DNA from 2 places in the Paenibacillus sp. 3LSP genome. Region 1 is predicted to be linked to the other one. Evidence: predicted binding sites of a transcription regulator. Region 1 holds the regulator's gene; the other holds the start of a gene.
The links. The regulator LexA, encoded in region 1, represses DNA repair genes until DNA is damaged. The targets are predictions, from matches to a motif close to CGAACATATGTTCG.
Positions count from the first base shown of each region.

Region 2: the regulator LexA is predicted to act here: its motif matches at 1,363-1,376, upstream of RW092_RS23090 (YhjD family protein).

Region 1 covers NZ_JAWDJI010000098.1:98,619-102,031, forward strand. The annotation lists gene RW092_RS08060 (hypothetical protein) at 1-234, opposite strand, end outside; gene RW092_RS08065 (DUF896 domain-containing protein) at 247-420, opposite strand; gene RW092_RS08070 (LysM peptidoglycan-binding domain-containing protein) at 598-816, opposite strand; gene lexA (transcriptional repressor LexA) at 1,174-1,800, shown strand; gene RW092_RS08080 (hypothetical protein) at 1,917-2,072, opposite strand; gene glnA (type I glutamate--ammonia ligase) at 2,228-3,413, opposite strand, start outside.
Region 2 covers NZ_JAWDJI010000263.1:35,147-38,559, reverse strand. The annotation lists gene RW092_RS23100 (DNA polymerase IV) at 1-517, opposite strand, end outside; gene RW092_RS23095 (YhjD family protein) at 514-903, opposite strand; gene RW092_RS23090 (YhjD family protein) at 900-1,286, opposite strand; gene map (type I methionyl aminopeptidase) at 1,492-2,238, opposite strand; gene RW092_RS23080 (TetR/AcrR family transcriptional regulator) at 2,235-2,918, opposite strand; gene RW092_RS23075 (stage VI sporulation protein F) at 3,142-3,413, opposite strand, start outside.

The DNA of each region.
Region 1 (3,413 bases):
CAATACCGAATTCACTTCCTCGGTATTCCCGATCAACCCGACCACGGCATACAGCAGCGCTAACAGAACCAAGGCGGTAGGCAAAATGAAGTTCCGCCCTTTAAATACGTCGCCTTCCCCATTTGCTCCAAGTGAAGTACGAGGGTTGCGCGTCCCTTGTCCGACATTGGAACCTTTGCCTTTCTTGTACATTCTTCGTTGATTGCGTTCTACTTTTCGGTCAAACGACCCCATACCTGTTCCTCCCTATTTATCTACAATCTCGATCGACTCGAGCTGTTGCCGAAAATTTCTGCGAACGTTTTGCAGATACGTTTCCCGAAGCTGGGCTCTTTCCAAGAGTTCGTCTTGCGTTAACCCTTCTTGTTTCGCTTTTCGAGCCAGCTCGTTAATCCGCTTAACCAAAGCATCAATATCCATAAATCCACCTGCTTCTTTGATATACTATGCTACCCATGATGTCTCACAGGGCATTAATTCTTACTTTGACATGAGAAAAAGAGCTTGTCAAGGCGCGGCAACCCCTGCCGTAATACCTTAAGACAAGCTCTGTTCGAATACATTGATAAACCTGTGAATTATTTTTTAACGTATGAATTATCTACTGGGCAACATCAACGTATCGCCAGCTTGAATCGCACTGCTGCTCAACCCGTTAGTCCGGATCAGCTTCTGAACATAGACCCTTGTGTCCAGTCCTTGTGGCTTATGTGCTACAGCAATTTCCCACAACGTATCTCCTGGCATAACCACGACATATTCCGGCCGATACGTTCCGTCAGCGTTGTCTGTGGAAGCAGCAAAGGCTTGTACCATTCCAGTACATGTGATGCTGAGGATGATTAAAAGCAGGACGATTTTGGACAATCTACTCTTAAGGAAGACATTCATATGTAGACTTCTCTTCACCGGACGACGAAAAGAAGGTTGTTCATAGATGCTTTGATAAGAACTATATTTCAACATTTCACCATCACTCCAAACAAGTGTTCTGTTTTACATGTATTCAATATAACACGAACATTTGTTTGATTCAATAGTTTTTTCGAACAGTTGTTCTTGTTTTTTTTAAAGTAGTTCTCTTCTCCCAAACTATTTAGAACTAATGTTTGTACGAACGGAAGTTCTATGTTATAATTTTTCCAAACGTTACTAAATGGGGTTGATCCGTAAATGTCAAAGGTATCGAGCCGGCAACAGGCTATTCTTGAGTTTATTCGCAACGAAGTACGCGCTAAGGGATATCCTCCTTCGGTCCGGGAGATCGGTGAAGCCGTCGGATTGGCTTCCAGTTCTACTGTTCACGGCCATTTAGACCGTCTGGAGAAGAAAGGATTTATCCGCCGCGACCCAACGAAACCGCGCGCCATTGAATTGCTGGGTCAAGAGGAATCGGAGAATTACAATTTATTTGCACACAGCGTGACCCGCGTTCCGATTGTTGGGAAGGTTACCGCGGGCGTGCCGATCACAGCGACAGAGAATATTGAAGATTATTTTCCGTTGCCAGAGCACTACGCAGCGGAAGGGGATGTCTTTATGCTTTCCGTGGTTGGCGACAGCATGATCGAAGCTGGAATACATAACGGGGATTATGTGATCGTCCGCCAGCAGCAGACGGCGAACAACGGAGATATCGTTGTGGCCATGACGGAGGATGACGAAGCAACGGTTAAGACGTTCTATAAAGAAAGTGACCATATTCGCCTACAGCCGGAGAATTCAACGATGGAACCGCTTCGTTTGAAGCATGTAACCATTTTGGGCAAGGTCATCGGCTTGTTCCGCGACCTGCACTAATTTGAAATCTTCCCTTTCGTAGGCCACATAAGATAAGGAAACCGAACAGGACGAAGCGATGCAGTGACTTCCGCTTCGTCCTGTTTACTTTATGGGGAACTTGATGACTTCCCCTCTTACTCCCATTCGAGGTCTAAGAAGCTCATGGGATTATAGCCGTTCTTCTCCCGGCGCCCGCGCGTACCCCACCCTAGCCCCGAACGCTCTGTGATCCACCACTGCTTTAACCGATAGCGACGACGTTGGTATCTTTTTAGTTCGGTTACTGTCATCTGCATGAACCTCCTTATATCTATAAGTTGTCCCAATTCGAGTGAAATCATGGCATTGTTTCGAAATCCAAAAGCTGTAATTCATTCGTCTTCACCATAAGAAAAAGCCAGCCCCTGCTTGAAATGCCGGGAGCTGGCTTGGCTGTGAACCCTGATTAATACAGCGTCATATATTGATCGCGTTCCCATTGGTGAACTTGGGTCCGGAAAATATCCCATTCGATCTCTTTCAATTCGTAGAAGTGAGTTAATGCGTGATCTCCCAGCGCTTCGCTGATGATTTCGCTGCGGAGCAATTCGCCGAGCGCTTCCTTCAAGTCGGATGGAAGACTTGGGATGCCTTCCTCTACCCGCTCTTCTTCAGACATCACATAGATGTTGCGATCAACCGGATCAACCAACGGAAGCTCTTTCTTAATTCCATCCAGTCCGGCTTTCAACATCACAGCCAGAGCCAAGTATGGGTTAGCAGCTGGGTCCGGGTTACGCACTTCGATCCGTGTGCTGAGACCACGGGAAGCCGGAATCCGAATCATTGGGCTGCGGTTGCTCGAAGACCAAGCCACATAGCAAGGAGCTTCATACCCAGGTACGAGACGTTTGTAGGAGTTTACGGTTGGATTCGTGATCGCTGCAAATGCGCGGGCATGCTTCAGAATACCGGCCATATAATGACGTGCTTCTTTGCTCAAGCCCAATTCATCACTTTCGTCATAGAAAGCATTGACATTGCCTTTGAACAGCGATTGGTGACAGTGCATCCCGGAGCCATTTACGCCAAACAGCGGCTTCGGCATAAACGTTGCATGGAGCCCATGTTGACGAGCAATCGTCTTAACGACCAGCTTGAACGTTTGGATTTGGTCAGCTGCTTTGATTGCATCAGCATATTTAAAGTCGATTTCATGCTGACCTGGTGCCACTTCGTGGTGAGAAGCTTCGATTTCAAAGCCCATTTCCTCCAGGGTCAATACGATTTCGCGGCGGCAGTTCTCGCCCAAATCCGTAGGAGCCAAGTCGAAGTATCCGCCTTGGTCGTTCAATTCGGTTGTAGGGTTGCCTTTATCATCGGTTTTGAACAGGAAGAATTCCGGTTCTGGACCAACGTTCATTGAAGTGTACCCCATTTCCTCAGCTTCCTTGAGCGCACGTTTCAGAATCGCGCGTGGATCGCCGGCAAACGGAGTGCCGTCAGGCATGTATACATCACAAATCAAACGTGCAACGCGATCCTCGGTCACCCAAGGGAAGATCACCCAAGTGTCCAGATCCGGGTAGAGATACATATCGGATTCCTCGATGCGGACATACCCTTCAATGGAAGAGCCGTCAAACATCATT
Region 2 (3,413 bases), on a different contig from region 1:
AAAAAATCCCTGAGGCATTCCGTTTGGCGAAATTATCGCAGGCCATTTTGGAGAGCACCTTATTTTCACTAATTCCAATGCGTACACGAACTCCCGTCTCCTTCATGACTTTATCCTGAATGCTCCGCGCAATGTTATCAGGACCGCCAAAAAGCTGTAAGCTTCCCGTGACATCCAAATACTGTTCATCGATGCTGTACGGCTCGACCAAGTCCGTGTAGGATTGATAAATTTCTGTAATTTGCAAGGATACCCTGATGTATTCCTCCATACGGGGACGAATGACCACAAGATCCGGGCATTTGGCAAGTGCCTCTCCCAGCCTCTCTGCCGTAGTGATCCCATATTGCTTGGCAAGGGGACACGCGGCGAGGATAATCCCGGAACGACGCGCGGGGTCTCCTGCAACCACAACAGGTTTGTCTGCATACTCGGGGTGGGCCGCTTTTTCAACACTTGCGTAAAAGGATTGACAATCCGCCAGCATGATGACTCGACTTTTGTTATCGCTTTTCATAGGCTGTCGCTCCTTAAGTCGACGTTAAGATACTTACTCAAATATTGATTAAGCTCCGCTTTCACCAAGCTCCAAAGCATGGAAAATCTATGTTGATAGCCCCTGCACAAATAGCGGGCCTCCATGCCCAATTCAGTGCGTTGTTGCTCGAACACCTTGATCCCTCTGTCGCGCATTTGTTTCCGAACCGACGTCAAATCTGCAGTGATCACATCTTGGGCAGTGTGTAAGGCTCTTGCGTATACCACGTCCATCTTTAGCTTTACGGTCCCTAATGCTCTCATATCCCTTTCCAACACATCCAAGAGAAGAGGGAGTAGAATGTATTCTTTGACCAGTTGAAGATCTTCTTCCGTCTCCAAGGGCGCTGGGGGGATACCTTTCATGAGGACATCCCCTCTTTCGTCCCATCGATCCCTAGATAGGCGCAAAGCCGACGGATCAGTTCCGCCTTCACCAATCCCCAGAGCATGGAGAACTCGTACGTATACCCCCGGCATAAATAGCGGGCTTCAATCCCCAGGTTCGTCCGCCGCTCTTCGAATACCTTCAGTCCATGCTCACGCATGCCTTGGCGCACCCGGGCCAAATCCGCGGCTGCGGCGTTCTGCAGCAAGCGGATCAGCCCCTTGTATACCTGAGGCAGCTTCAACGAAGCGGATGCCAATGCGCGCTGGTCTCGTTCCAGCACATCAAGCAACAGAGGAAGCAGCACATATTGCTTGATCATCTCCGCTTCCTCCTGCGTTTGCCAGGGAATAGGGCTCATGCGTCTCCCTTCTTCATGCTGTCTGTCATATGCTCACCCTCTAATCAGAACGTCTGTTCCTATTATATTCATAATACGAACAAATATTCCCTTTTGCAACAGGTTTATGTTGGATAATTTGGCAGAGCGAAAGCATGCAAAAAAAGGCGGAGCCCTTGTCCCTTCGGACTTTGGGCATCCGCCTTTCTTTCCTGCTTGCTGCTGCTTATTGAGCTGTTAAAATCAGCGGTCCGTCCGCCGTCAGCGCGATCGTATGCTCGAATTGGGCCGACAATTTGCCGTCCGCCGTACGCGCCGTCCAGCCGTCATCGTCAATCATGATGCGGAACGTGCCTTCATTGATCATCGGCTCAATCGTAAACACCATGCCTTCCTTAAGCCGAATGCCCTTACCCGCTACGCCGACATGCTCGTAGTTGGGCTCCTCATGCAGGCTGCGTCCGATCCCATGACCCAGCAGATCGCGCACGACGGAATACCCGTTCGCTTCCGCATGCTTCTGAATTGCTGAAGTCACATCGCCCAGCCGGTTGCCCGGAATCGCTTGGGCGATCCCCAGCTCCAGACATTCCTTCGTCACCCGCATCAACTTTTCCGCCTCAGGACTCACCTGACCTACCGCATAACACCAGCACGAATCGCCAAACCAGCCATCCGCCTCCGCCACGATGTCCAGCTTAAGCAGATCGCCGTTCTGCAGCGGCCGGTCGGAAGGGAAACCATGGGCTACCACATCGTTTACTGAAGCGCAGGTTTCGGCCGGAAACCCGTTGTATCCTTTCGTAAACTGCTTGCCGCCCAGTTTCGTAATATGCCGGGCGACGAAATCATTAATTTCCTTGGTCGTCACTCCGGGTTGAATCATTTTGGCGACTTCCCGGTGACAATCCGCAACAATTTGATTCGCCCGTTTCATCTCTTCGATTTCCCGCGGCGATTTTAAAATGATCATTCAGCTCTCACTCCTTCGAGGGTCTGTCGGGTTCGCTCCGACAGCCGATGCAATAGCAGGCGCGCAATGTCTTCCGCTTCATGGTCCAGCGTGCCTTGGCGCAGCGGAGAGCCGGCGCAACCGGCCAGCGCAGCCAGCAACCGTTCTGCCTGCCGGACGCCCTCTCCAACGGCTTCTTGTCCCGCCGCTGCTGTGCTCGCAGTCGCAACGATCACACCGGACCCCGGCGATCCCCCATGCTCCAGCACCGCGGCGAACGGCTGCAACACCTGACGGCGGAACGTCTCCGCCAGCGGCAGCGCCCGCGCTTCTGGAAGCATCTGGAATCCATCCGCCGCCAGCTTATACAACAGATAAACGCCGTGATCCTTGGCCCACAACTTCAGCAGCCGAGTGCCGGCTGCAACAAGGGAAACGGCGGCCGCTTCCGGCTCCGCCGGCCTCAGGTCGATCCATTCCCCGGCCCGGTCCATCGCCGTCCACAGCACGTCATACAGCAGATCCCCTTTATTGCTGTAATAGTGGTAGACCGTACCGTAACCAAGCCCGGCCTCAGTGGCCACGTCCCGAATCTCTAGCGTCAGGCCTTTCTCCAGAAACACATCGGCGGCCGCGACACGAATTTGAGCCAATCGGCGCAGCCTGATTTCTTCATTTTGTTCCTTCGTACGCGGGGTCATCCGCCACAACCTCCCTTATTTTTGACCTACTATCATGTCAATATAAAACAAAACACGGAGATTGGCAAGCAGAAATCACTCCTGGCGCTCCTGTGCCCCGCTTATGTATCGTTTAGCTTATCCCGCCTGTCCCCGGATCATCCTCCGAAAAAATAGCAAAAGGCCGCCGGGGTACCTCCCCAGGGCCTTATCACCCGTCCCGCTGCATCGCTGCGCACTTACTTTAGCGGAACATTCCCCATAACCGCAGCAAGTGAAGCGTATTTCGCGGGTCGATTCGCTGATCGATAACGAATTGGACGATCTGCTCTTCTTGAACGCCGCTTAATCTTTCGCCAAGCACAGAAGCGGCCGTTCTAACGAGCCTGCGCACCTTAACGCGATCCTGCAAATCCGCGCGGGTGAGGCCGTCGACGACCTGTTTCATCCGCTCTTTGATCGCCGGATTTTTCATTTTGAACTTCACCCGTTCGACCAGCTGCGGACTGATTCCAT